One region of the Mesorhizobium sp. B2-3-6 genome, then DNA from elsewhere that is predicted to be linked to it. Evidence: predicted binding sites of a transcription regulator. Region 1 holds the regulator's gene; each other region holds the start of a gene.
The links. The regulator LexA, encoded in region 1, represses DNA repair genes until DNA is damaged. The targets are predictions, from matches to a motif close to TGTTCNNNNTGTGTTCNG.

Region 1 (4,211 bases):
AAACTACTCTACGCGCCGGAGCGCGTTCGCCTTTCGGCACGCAAGGTGCCGGCTGAAGTGACGGCCGGTTCGCTCGTGACCGGCTATGCCAGGCTGTTGCCGCCGACCGGACCGGTGCGGCCGGACAGCTACGACTTTTCCTTCGACAGCTACTTCGCCGGCATAGGCGCCAGCGGCTTCTTTCTCGGCAACCCCAAAATCGTCTCAGCCGATGACAGGCCGCTGTGGGCCGCCCTTTCAGCCGCCATCGAGAGTGCTCGCGAAAGCATTGCCGACCATATCAGGGGCAGCATCGGCGGTGCCGAGGGCGAGATCGCCGCGGCGCTGATCGTGGGTGTGCGCGCCGGGATTCCCGACGAGATCAATGAAGCGATGCGACGCACCGGCATCTACCACATCATCTCAATTTCCGGGCTGCACATGGCGCTGGTCGCCGGCACGGTCATGGGTCTGCTGCGTGGCGGCTTCGCGCTGTTCCCGAATTTTTCCTCCCGCCGGCCGGTCAAGAAATACGCGGCCGCGGCGGCACTTTTCTCGATCGCCGCCTACCTCGTCATTTCGGGCGTCGTTGTCGCCGCCGAACGCAGCTTCATCATGCTGGCGGTGATGCTGATCGCCGTTCTGTGCGATCGGGCGGCACTCACCATGCGCAATCTGGCTATTTCGGCGATCGCCGTCATCGTGGTGTCGCCGCACGAGGTGGTAGGGCCGAGCTTCCAGATGTCGTTCGCCGCCACCGCGGCCCTGGTCGGCGGCTATGCCGGCTGGTCGGATCGCAAAGCCGACAAAGCGCGGACCCCGCCGCCGCAACGGACCTTGCCTGGCCTCCTGACGCGAAAATTGCTGCTGGCGACAGGTGGGCTGGCGATGACCTCGATTATCGCGGGAAGCGCCACGGCGCTTTTCGCCATCTGGCATTTCCAGCGCGTGTCGCCGCTCAGCCTGTTCGCCAATCTTGCCGTCATGCCGATCGTTTCGGTCGTGATGTTCCTTGCGGTTGCCAGTGCGCTGCTGATGCCGTTCGGGTTCGATGGACCATCCCTTTATCTGATGGGCAAGGGACTGACCGCGATGATCGCCATATCAGGATGGATCTCGCAACGCTCGCCGGTCGACGCGGTCGGGTTGATTTCGCAGCAATCCGTCCTTCTGGTGGCGATCGCCCTGGTCATCGCGACGATGGCCACGACATGGCTGCGGCTGGCGGCACTTCCCTTCGCGCTCGCCGGCCTGTTGACCGTCTCGGACACGCGCACGCCGGACGTGCTGATTTCGGAGGATGCCCGCCTGGTGGCACTGCCGATCGGCGGCGGTGAGCTCGCGATCAACCGGGCGCGCCCGAACGAATTCACCGTCGATAATTGGAAACGCGCGCTGAAGTCCGAAACCATCGTTGCGCCGGAACTGTTCGACAGCGGAGACCGACAGTTCGACATCTTCGATCCCGCGCAACTTCCGGCGGGAGCGCCTTTCTATTGCTTCACAGGCCTGTGCATGGCCCGGCATCCCTCGGGGGCGATCATCGCGCAGGTGGAGGATCGCAAGGACGCCTGGAGGGCCTGCTCCTATGCGGATCTGATCGTCATCAACGACCCCGCGGGCTACGATCCCTGCCACAATCCGCTGGTTCTCGTCATCACCAAGCGGCAGCTCGCTCGTAAGGGAAGTGCCGCCGTCTTCTTCGACCAGCAATCGGCGACGGCACCGGCACGGGTCAGCTTTGCCGTCGACAGGCCATATCGGCCTTGGCACGAACAGCGGAAATTCTCACGCGAGGCAAGGGGACTGCCGCCTTACCGTAAACCCGAAAAGCCCACCGCCGACCCCGCTCAGTAGCGCCTGATCAGGCCGACTAGCTTGCCTTGCACCTTGACCCTGTCCGGTCCGAAAATACGTGTTTCATAGGCCGGATTGGCAGCCTCGAGCGCAATCGAAGCACCCTTTCGGCGGAAGCGCTTCAGCGTTGCTTCCTCCTCGTCCACCAGGGCCACGATGATCTCGCCGGGACTTGCGGTGTCGGCATTGCGGATGATGACCGTGTCGCCGTCGAAAATGCCGGCCTCGATCATCGAATCGCCCTTGACCTCCAGCGCATAGTGTTCGCCGCCCATGATCATGTCAGGCGGCACTGAAATGGAATGCGTCTGATGCTGGATGGCGTCGATCGGCACACCCGCTGCGATGCGACCCATGACCGGGATCGACACCGCTGAAACCGCATCGTCGTCATTGCCGGCAGCGGGCAGACGCGAAGACGTCGCCGGCTTGATCTGCCGGCTAGGGCTGCTGCCCTGTCCGAGGCTGCCCTGGATGACGCTCGGGGAGAACTTCTTTGCCGCGTTAAGACCCGGCGCGATCGAGTCCGGCAGGCGCAGCACCTCCAGCGCGCGCGCCCGGTTGGGCAGGCGGCGAATGAAGCCGCGCTCCTCCAACGCCGTGATCAGCCGATGAATTCCCGACTTGGAGGCGAGGTCCAGCGCTTCCTTCATCTCGTCGAAGGACGGCGGAATGCCGCTTTCCTTCAGCCGTTCATGGATGAACATCAAGAGTTCATGTTGCTTGCGCGTGAGCATGGCGGCCCCCAAAGGCATTGCACGAAGGGTCTGGAACCAGAATCAGAAAACAAACCCAGAACAAACACTATCTGTTCCAGTTGTGTTCCGCAACCATTTAAAGTTTAATGAATTTGTTAAGGCGACGGAAACGAAATGCCCTCCCGCAGCCAGCATCCTGCCAGCGCGGTCCGTCGTCAATGCGCTCCCGGGCCCTTTGAAACTATTTTGGTTAATGGCCTGTGGCCCGACCGGTCCCCACTCTTGGCACAAGCCTGCAAGCTGGGTGACCGGCAGGTGCGGGGTGCGTTTGGGCGGATTAGAAACCCCTGCGGCTCGTGAACGAAACGAAACCAAAATGCCAACTTCCGCCGGAAAACGGCCAGACACCACCACTGGTCGCGACGGGCTGCGTTCGTTCGTTCGCTTGACGAAACCGTATAATAATGTACGGTTTTCGAAGAGGAACACCAATGACCACGCCGAAGCAGGCCGCGCGACGCGAACGGATAGAGGAGGCCGCCTATGCGGTGCTCCGGGAAGCCGGCTACAAGAGCGCCTCCCTGCTTGCTATCGCCAAGCGGGCATTGGCCTCGAACGAAACCCTCTACAACTGGTACGGCAACAAGCAGACCCTGTTTCGATCCTTGATCGAAGCCAATGCGGGAGAGGCAAGGAAGCTGCTGGAGGACGCCCTTCACCAGGCGCGCGATCCGCTCGAAACCCTGAACTTGCTCGGGCCAGTCCTGCTGACCCTCGTGACGGGCGACAAGGCGGTGGCGCTCAATCGCGCCGCGGCCGGCGACGTCAACGATACAGGCACGCTTGGCCAATCGATCGCGCAATTCGGCCGCAATACCATAATGCCGCTTGTTGGTGACCTGCTTCGAACCGCAAGTCGGGCCGGCCTGATCGCCTGTGACGATCCTGCCGAAGCCGCCGACATCTACATCAGTCTTTTGATCGGCGATCTCCAGGTTCGCCGGATCGTTGGGGTGCTCGAGGAATTGCCTCGGGCGGAAATCGAGCAAAGATCGAACCGGGCGTTCACCCTGTTCTTGCGCCTCTATGCGGCCAGCCCTTGCCCGGGCGGCAAAACAGCCGGCCCGTTTCCAGGGCGCTCTTCTCACCGAGGAACATCGCGACCATGAGCAAAATTCCCGATCTCGCAGCGATCGAGGCAATGGACACCGCGGATCCGCTGCGTGCCATGCGTGACCGCTTCACCTTGCCCCAGGGGGTGATCTATCTCGACGGCAATTCGCTGGGCGCCGCTTCGCCCGCCGTGTTCGGCGAGCTGCAGAAGGCCGCCACGCAGGAGTGGGCGCAGGATCTCATCCGCGCCTGGAACACCGCCGGCTGGTTCGACATGCCGGTCGAACTCGGCGACCAACTCGGGCGCCTGATCGGGGCCGCCGCCGGCCAGACGGTGGTCTGCGATACCACCTCGATCAACATCTACAAGGTGCTGCATGCGGCACTCGGGATGCGGCCGGACAGGTCAGTCATCGTCGCCGAGGGGGACAGCTTTCCGACCGATCTCTATATGGCCGAAGGCGTTGCCTCGACGCGGCCGGGCACGGTGCTGCGGCTCGAGGGTGTCGATGCGCCGACCATAGAAGAACTGATCGACGAGCGGGTCGCGGTCATCCTGGTCAA
Region 2 (4,211 bases), on a different contig from region 1:
CGAGGACTACGTCGCGCGGCGCACCGCTCTTGCCGAACAGAAGATCGGCCAGGCCGAGCGCGAGGCGATCGGCGAAGTGCGCGCCAGCGCCGTCGACATCGCCGTCGAAGCCGCTCGCACGCTGCTCGCCGGCAAGATCGACGCCAAGGCGGGAGCCGACCTGTTCAAGACCTCGCTCGCCGATGTGAAGGCGAAGCTGAACTGAGTTGATCGCATCGAACAATCAAAGGCTGCCTGGGAAACCCGGCGGCTTTTTTGTTGGCTGGGATAATCTCCCCCCTCGAGGGGGAGATGTCGCCGAAGGCGACAGAGGGGGTCGGTACGTCCTGGCGCGACCTTCTGTCCGGCGAAAGAGCAGGTCGGCGCTTCACGCGCGGCGACCCCCTCTGGCCTGTCGGCCATCTCGCCCCTCCAGGGTTTCTCGTGGGGGGAGATATGCGCTCGGCTGCTTTCGCCCTAATCCAGCCCGGCGAAGCTCTCTTCTTCCACCACCTCGGCACCTTCAAGCCTGAATGGCGCGAACGACACGCGGTGCAGCCGCGCCACCGGCCCGTGCGTCTCGATCGCGGTGCGATGGCGGACCGTGGCATAGCCCATATGCACTTCGAAGCCATAGTGCTGGTGATGGCTGCCGCAGCCGCACATCATGCGGTCGCGCATCACCTTGGCGACGATCGAGGCGGCGGCGATGGATTGCGAGCGCTGGTCGCCCTTGATCAGCGCGCGCCCCGTGCAAGGCAGGCCCGGCGGCACGTCGCGCCCATCGGCAAGCGCGAGCTTCGGCTGCACCGGCAGGCCGGCGACCGCACGGCGCATCGCCTCCAGGCTCGCCTTGAGGATGTTACTGCCGTCAATGCCCTCGGCGCTGACCGAGGCCATCGACACGCCGAGCGCGGAGCCGATGATGCGCACGAACAGCGCCTCGCGTTGCAAATGGCTGAGCCGTTTGGAATCGTCGAGGCCGTCGGGGATGTTGGCAGGGTCGAGCACGACCGCAGCCGCCACCACCGGTCCGGCCAGCGGGCCGCGTCCGGCCTCGTCCATCCCCGCGACCGGCCACAGGCCTTCGGCCATCGCCTTCGTCTCGAAGGAGAAATCGGGTTTCTCGACGATTTCGAAGAGAGGCGGAGAATCAGAACGCGCGCGAGCCATGTTGCGGCGAGGTTCGCATCGGCTCTGATTCTCCGCAAGTCCCTCCGGGTCGGGTGGGGCGCCGGACCGGGAGGGCACCGTCTGCAGGCCGGGGCAGGCCGGACGGGATTTTTTCGCCACGGCGGCAAACAGCCGCGGTCGTTCAAAGCAGCATCAACTGCTCCTGGTCCTTGCCGGCGGCGACGAACTGGTCGGTCCGCAGCGTGCGCCGCTCGGCATTGAGACCGAGCCGCTTGGCGGTGATTTCGAAGCGCCGGCCGATCTGCCAGGCGTAAGGACCCGCGCCCTTCATGCGCTTGCCCCATTCCGAATCGTAATCCTTGCCCTCGCGCATCGAGCGGATCAGCGACATCACATGGCGATAGCGGTCGGGATAGTGGCGCAGCAGCCAGTCCTTGAAGATCGGGCTGACCTCGAGCGGCAGGCGCAGCACGACATAGCCCGCCTCGCGTGCGCCGGCATGGTGCGCCGAATCGAGGATGCGTTCCATCTCCTGATCGGTCAGCCCGGGGATGATCGGCGCGACCATGACCGAAGCAGGGATGCCGGCATCCGCAAGCTGCCTGATCGCCTCCAGCCGCTTGGCCGGCGTCGAGGCCCGTGGCTCCATGGTGCGCGCCAGCATGCGGTCGAGCGTGGTCACCGACAACGCCACCTTGGCGAGGCCCCGTTCAGCCATGCGTGACAAGATGTCGATATCGCGCGTCACCAGGGCGGATTTGGTGACGATGCCGACCGGGTGGCCGCGCGCCTCCAGCACTTCGAGGATCTCGCGCATGATCCGGTACTGCTTCTCGATCGGCTGGTAGGGATCGGTATTGGTGCCGATGGCGATGGTTCGCGGCTGGTAACCGTCCTTCGACAGTTCCTTGTCGAGCAGGCGCGCCGCGTCGGGCTTGGCGAACAGTTTGGATTCGAAATCCAGCCCCGGCGACAGGCCCATGAAACTGTGCGTCGGCCGCGCAAAGCAATAGACGCAGCCATGCTCGCAGCCGCGATAGGGATTGATCGAGCGGTCGAAGGAGATGTCGGGCGATTCATTGCGGGTGATTATGGTACGCGGCTTCTCGACCTGCACCTCGGTCTTGAAGGGAGGCAGTTCCTCCAGCGAGTTCCAGCCATCGTCGAAGACATGCCGGCTGACCGGCTCGAACCGGCCGGACGGGTTGATGCCTGCCGACCGGCCGCGGTTGCGGTCCGGACGCACGCGCATGCCGCTCTGCTCGATCATAGCATTGGCTATTTCGGCTCGTCCTGCTCCGAAGGCGGCAATGTCGGCGCGCATGATCGGTTCCATCTTCGCCCGCTCCCAGGGACTGTCCATGTTGTTTCGAATCGCTCTGCTCATGAATTTAATCCTATTTGCCGAACGAGAACAAAGCAAGAACTTTCTATGGTGCGCCGCAAAAACTGGCGCTGCGTTCCGCTTTCCGCTATTCGGCAAATGATGCTCACCGTTCTCATAGAGACCCACAATGACGAGGAGGGCCTCGCTCGCACCCTGGCGACGCTGATCGGCGGCGCGGTCGAGGGCGTGGTGCGCGAGGTCATCGTTTGCGACACCGGTTCCACCGACCAGACCCATCGCGTCGCCGAGCATGCCGGGTGCCAGTATGCGACCGACGGCGTCGCGGCGGCCATCCGGCACGCGAAAGGCGATTGGCTGTTGCTGCTGGAACCGGGCGCGCGGCTGGTCGACGGATGGATCGACGAGGTCGTTGCGCATACAGCGAGGCAAACCATGGCGGCGCGGTTTTCACGCACACGCGCCGGCCGCGCGCCATTCCTGGCCCGTATCTTCTCGGGAAACCGTGCCTTGGCCGACGGGCTGCTGATCAGCAAGCGCCAGGCCACATCCTTGTCGAAAAGAGCCGGCAGCGCCGAGGCTCTCGCTCGCGGCCTGGCGACCAAGCGGCTGGATGCCGAAATCTGGGCCGCTCCGGCAAAACAAGAGCACCGCCCGTCCAAATGATTTTGCAGCTGCTCTGTCTACGTGCGTTGCACATGTGACGCGCAGCCAGTTTCCGATCACGCGGGTGCCGGCGCGCAGGCCGCGGCTGATGATGGAAGTGGTTTCGGTGTCTCGCGGTCCTCGCGCCGGTGCTTCCACGGCGAGCCGGTCATTCGCTAAAACGCATCTCGACAGGCATCCAGCGAAGACGACGTCTGGCTTGACGCTCTGCCTTGCTTTCCGCGTCGTAGTCGACCGGGATCGGTTCCTGACTGAACGACCTTTGATCGTCCAGGGCGTTGATGATGACGATTGCCCTGGCATCGTCCTCTCCGGCGATTGCGGCGGTATAGACACCGCATTCACCGCAGATCAGGTAGTCGGCCGTCCCCAATCCAAAACGGTATTTCTTCAATCGCTGGATGTCCTTGACTGAGATGATCAGCCTGCCGTCCGGATCGGCGACGGCGCGCGAGCCATGCTTGGTACAGAACGAGCACTGGCAGGCGCGAACCTCGATTGTCAATGGATCGAGCTCGGTTGAAAATCGAAGGTGTATGTTGCCGCAATGGCACCCGCCATTATGCACTGTCATCGCGTCCGCCCGTCTTCAACGGCGATGGCCGCCGCCGCGAGACGATACGTCCTGCCGCATCCGGTTTGGAATGGTCTTTCGAAGGCGAAGGCGGTGTTCTGCCTGGCAAACGCGGCGTGAAACCAGCGCCTTGCCTCGGCTTTCACGGAGCCGACATGCCGCGCCGCAGGTGCTCGTCCAGGCGCGGCATGATCTCGACGAAGTTGCAGGGCATGTGCCGGTAGTCGAGCTGCGCCTTCAAGATGCCGTCCCAGGCATCCTTGCAGGCGCCGGGCGAGCCCGGCAGCACGAAGACGAAGGTGGCGTTGACGACGCCGCCGGTCGCCCGGCTCTGGATCGTGGAGGTGCCGATCTTGTCGTAGGAAATGCGGTGGAACACCTCGGAAAAACCATCCATGCGCTTTTCGAAGATCGGCTCCAGCGCGTCCGGCGTCACGTCGCGCCCGGTGAAGCCGGTGCCGCCGGTGGTGATGACCACATCGATCCCATCATCCTTCGACCAGCCGAGCACCT
Region 3 (4,211 bases), on a different contig from region 1:
GCAACGTCACCAATCCCGCGGGCGCCGGCTTGATCAGCGCCGGCACGAAGACATGATAGGCGCCGAAGCGCACGCCCAGCCGGCGCAATGCCGCGCGGCCTTCCTGGTCGAGCGACTTCATCTCCTCGGCGATGTCGCGGCGATTGATAAGGCCGAAATTCTCGACCAGCTGGAAGGCGATGCCGCGGCCGATACCCGATATCTGCTCGGCATTCTTCAAATCGACCAGCGGCTTCAGCAGGGATTCGATCTGGAAATTGACGAAGCGCTCGGCGCGCGCGGCGACCTTGTCACGCGCCGGGCCGGTCAGCTGTTCGTCGGCCAAAAGCACCAGACGCGGCTTCAGCGCGTCTTCACCGGCAACCAGAGTGCCGATCGGCGCGCCGATCCAGCGCAGCGTGCCGTCGGAACCGAGCGCGATGTCGCCATTGGCGCAGGCGCCGAAGCGTTCGGCGCGTGCCTCGAACTCCGCTGCCAGCGCCTTCTGGGCGGCCGCGCGCACGGCCTTGGCGTCTTCGCCGCCAGCGCTCTGATCGGCGGTGAAACGGAACCCCTGCAACTCGCCGACATGGTGGCCTTCGACGAGGACGGTTCCGGTTGGGCTTATTTCGGCTTCAGGCATGGTATTTTCTCTAAGGCGCCGCATGAGGACGGAAGTCCTGCGGTCTACGAAGCGTTTCGTCAACCGCTCATGCAGCGCATCCGACAATCTGTCTTCGATTTCGCGCGTCTTTTCCTGCCAGTGTGCCTGATCGGCCAGCCAGCCGGGCCGGTTCGACACGAATGTCCAGGTGCGGATCTGGGCGATGCGATGCGACAGCGTATCGATGTCGCCCTCGGTGGTGTCGGCGCGGCGCACCTGCTCGGCCATGTAATTCTCGTCGACATGGCCATGCCTGGCGAGGTCCATGTAGATCGACGCAATGAGGTCGGCGTGCTGGGCCGGCGCTATCTTGCGGTAGTCGGGGAGCGCGCAGGCCTCCCACAGCAGCGCGACGCGCCTTGCGTCGGTGGCGAGCGCCCTGATGTCCTCGTCACGCGACAGGTGCTCAAGCGCCTGCGCATCGACTGCCGGCAGCGCACGGGTCAGGCCCTCCACCGGGGCATTGGTCTCGATCGAGCGCTTCAGCGCGTCGAGGCTGGCGAAATTGAAACGCGCTGCGCGCCACTGCAGAACCTTCACGGGGTCGAAGTCGTGGCTTTCGATCTTCTTGACCAATTCCTCGTCCAGCGGGTCGACCTGGCCGGTGACGCCAAAGGTGCCGTCGCGCAGGTGCCGGCCGGCGCGCCCGGCGATCTGGCCAAGTTCGGCCGCCGTCAGGTTGCGATACTGATAGCCGTCGAACTTGCGGTTCTGGGCGAAGGCGACATGGTCGAGATCGAGGTTAAGGCCCATGCCGATGGCATCGGTGGCGACGAGATAGTCGACGTCGCCCGACTGAAACAGCGCCACCTGGGCGTTGCGGGTGCGGGGCGAGAGCGCGCCAAGCACGACGGCCGCACCGCCCTGCTGGCGGCGGATCAGTTCGGCGATGGCATAGACCTCGTCGGCGGAGAAGGCGACGATCGCTGTGCGCCGGGGCAAGCGGGTCAGCTTCTTCGAACCGGCATAGGCCAGATGTGACAGCCGCGGTCGTGTCACCACCGAGACGCCTTTCAACAGGCGCTGCAAGATGCTGTGCATGGTGGCGGCGCCGAGCAGCAGCGTCTCCTGGCGGCCGCGCAGATGCAGGATGCGGTCGGTGAAGATGTGGCCGCGCTCGAGGTCCCCGGCAAGCTGCACCTCGTCGATGGCGACGAAGGCGGCATCGGTCTCGCGCGGCATGGCTTCGACGGTACAGACCGAATATCTGGCGCCTGGCGGCTGGATCTTCTCCTCGCCGGTGATGAGCGCCACCTTGTGGGCACCGACCTTTTCGCAGACGCGGGTGTAGACCTCTCGCGCCAAGAGCCTGAGCGGCAGGCCGATGATGCCGCTTTCATGCGCCACCATGCGCTCGATGGCGAGATGGGTCTTGCCTGTGTTGGTCGGCCCAAGCACGGCAGTCACGTCGCGACCCGATAGGATCAGCGGCTCGGTGGGTTTCGGATGGATGTTCATCGGCTCGGAAATAAGGCTTTCTGGCCTCTCATTGTCGGGAGCACGCCTCGGGTGGCGCGTATGACAGGCGACACATAGGGATTTCAGGCGCGAAGCGAAAGCGGAATGTTCCGCTGGCGGTTCGAAGTCACCTCCGTCGAGCTTCGGTTCGGCTGCTGATTAAGGGTTGGAACGAGTCTGGAACGAATCGGCGACGAATCGCTGACTCGCCCGGATTCAGGTTTTGTTCACGGCTAGATGTGGAGTTTTGGCTGATGATCCTTACCACATGCTGAATCACGGAATTGGCCCGTTTCATGCTAGGCGAGAGCCGCCGTTAACTTTCGCTGGCAAAGCCGTGTGGCAGCCCGCCTTGCTTCATCCAAGCTTATGAAATTGTTGAACTTTCTTAATAGAAATAACAGTTTGATAGGCGATTGCAACTGCTCTCGTTAACATTGCGGCCAAACATGGAACGAAAGGGCGACGAATCGGCGATGTCGGGATTTTCCCTGTTTGTTCACGACAAGATGTAGTGTTACGCACAGGTTTTCCACCGACAATGCACAGCTTATCCAGGCAGTTTTGCACAATACCCGCTGCCGCGATTAACCTTTGCGTGCCGGATTGGAACAGCAGGCCGACAGCCGTCATCGGACGGCGTCACGGAAATCCGAAGCGGATGGCGAACGAGCCCTCCTTCAATCGGCACCGGGAAGCCGGCAGCCCGGCGAGACCTCAGGCGAAGTACTGGCCGCCATTGGCGGTGATGGTCGATCCCGTGATGAAGCCGGCGTCCTCGGAGGCGAGGAAGACGACGCAGCGCGCGATCTCCTCCGGCTCGCCGAGGCGCCCGACCGGGATTAGCGGGATGATGCGTTCGTTGAGCACCTTCTCATCGATCGCCCGGACCATTTCGGTGGCGATATAGCCTGGGCAGATGATGTTGACGGTGATGCCCGCGCGGGCTCCTTCCTGGGCCAGAGCCTTCGAGAAACCGATGTCGCCGGCCTTGGCCGCGGAGTAGTTGACCTGGCCGGCCTGGCCCTTCTGGCCATTGATGGAGGAGATGGTGATGACGCGGCCGAACTTGCGGTCGCGCATGCCGCTCCACAGCGGATGCGTCATGTTGAAAACGCCGGAGAGATTGGTGTCGATGACCTCCTTCCACTGCTCACGCGTCAGCTTGTGGAACATGGCGTCGCGCGTGATGCCGGCATTGTTGACCAGCACCGCGACCGGGCCCAGATCGGCCTCGACCTGCTTGATGCCGGCGGCGCAGGCGTCGTAGTCGGCGACCGACCATTTGTAGGTCTTGATGCCGGTTGTGGCCGTGAACTTGCTCGCCGCCTCATCATTGCCGGCGTAGTTGGCGGCAACCGAATAGCCGGCTTCCTTCAGCGCCATCGATATTGCCGCGCCGATGCCGCGCGATCCGCCCGTGACGATTGCAACCTTGGTCATGCGCTCCCTCCCTTTGGTTGGGAGAGTGAACAGGGAGTAGCGAATGACGAGTAGGGATCAGATATCCCATTGCGCCGACGCCGTTCTTCCCTATTCGCTACTCCCCATTCACTTCTCTTTTAGAGCGCTTCGACGCACATGGCGACGCCCATGCCGCCGCCGATGCACAGGGTGGAGAGACCCTTCTTGGCACCTCTTCGGCGCATCTCGTGGACCAGCGTGTTGAAAATGCGCGCGCCAGAGGCGCCGATCGGATGACCGATGGCGATGGCGCCACCATTGACGTTGACGATCGAGGGATCCCAGCCCATGTCCTTGTTGACCGCGCAGGCCTGCGCGGCGAAAGCCTCGTTGGCCTCGATCAGGTCGAGATCGCCGACCGACCAGCCGGCCTTTTCCAGCGCTTTTCGCGAGGCGGGAATCGGACCGGTGCCCATGATCGCCGGGTCAACGCCCGCGGTCGCCCAGGAGACGATGCGCGCCAGCGGGGTGATGCCCCGCCTGGCAGCTTCCGCTTCGCTCATCAAAAGCGCGCCGGCGGCGCCGTCGTTGATGCCGGAGGCATTGGCGGCGGTCACAGTGCCGTCCTTGTCGAAGGCCGGCTTCAGTTTGGTCATGGCATCCAGCGTCGCGCCATGGCGGATGTATTCGTCCTGGTCGACAATTG

Region 2: the regulator LexA is predicted to act here: its motif matches at 2,524-2,541, upstream of FJ953_RS06125 (PA0069 family radical SAM protein).
Region 3: the regulator LexA is predicted to act here: its motif matches at 2,269-2,286, upstream of FJ953_RS21125 (helicase-related protein).

What each region holds. Positions count from the first base shown of each region.
Region 1 covers NZ_VFVW01000008.1:164,640-168,850, forward strand. Annotated here, with positions in the region: gene FJ953_RS22830 (ComEC/Rec2 family competence protein) at 1-1,836, shown strand, start outside; gene lexA (transcriptional repressor LexA) at 1,830-2,573, opposite strand; gene FJ953_RS22840 (TetR/AcrR family transcriptional regulator C-terminal domain-containing protein) at 3,026-3,703, shown strand; gene kynU (kynureninase) at 3,700-4,211, shown strand, end outside.
Region 2 covers NZ_VFVW01000002.1:76,132-80,342, reverse strand. Annotated here, with positions in the region: gene FJ953_RS06135 (F0F1 ATP synthase subunit B) at 1-205, shown strand, start outside; gene FJ953_RS06130 (ribonuclease HII) at 457-1,152, opposite strand; gene FJ953_RS06125 (PA0069 family radical SAM protein) at 1,295-2,449, opposite strand; gene FJ953_RS06120 (glycosyltransferase) at 2,600-3,124, shown strand; gene FJ953_RS06115 (hypothetical protein) at 3,273-3,629, opposite strand; gene moaB (molybdenum cofactor biosynthesis protein B) at 3,841-4,211, opposite strand, start outside.
Region 3 covers NZ_VFVW01000007.1:205,520-209,730, forward strand. Annotated here, with positions in the region: gene FJ953_RS21125 (helicase-related protein) at 1-2,101, opposite strand, end outside; gene FJ953_RS21130 (hypothetical protein) at 2,459-2,734, opposite strand; gene phbB (acetoacetyl-CoA reductase) at 2,819-3,544, opposite strand; gene FJ953_RS21140 (acetyl-CoA C-acetyltransferase) at 3,664-4,211, opposite strand, start outside.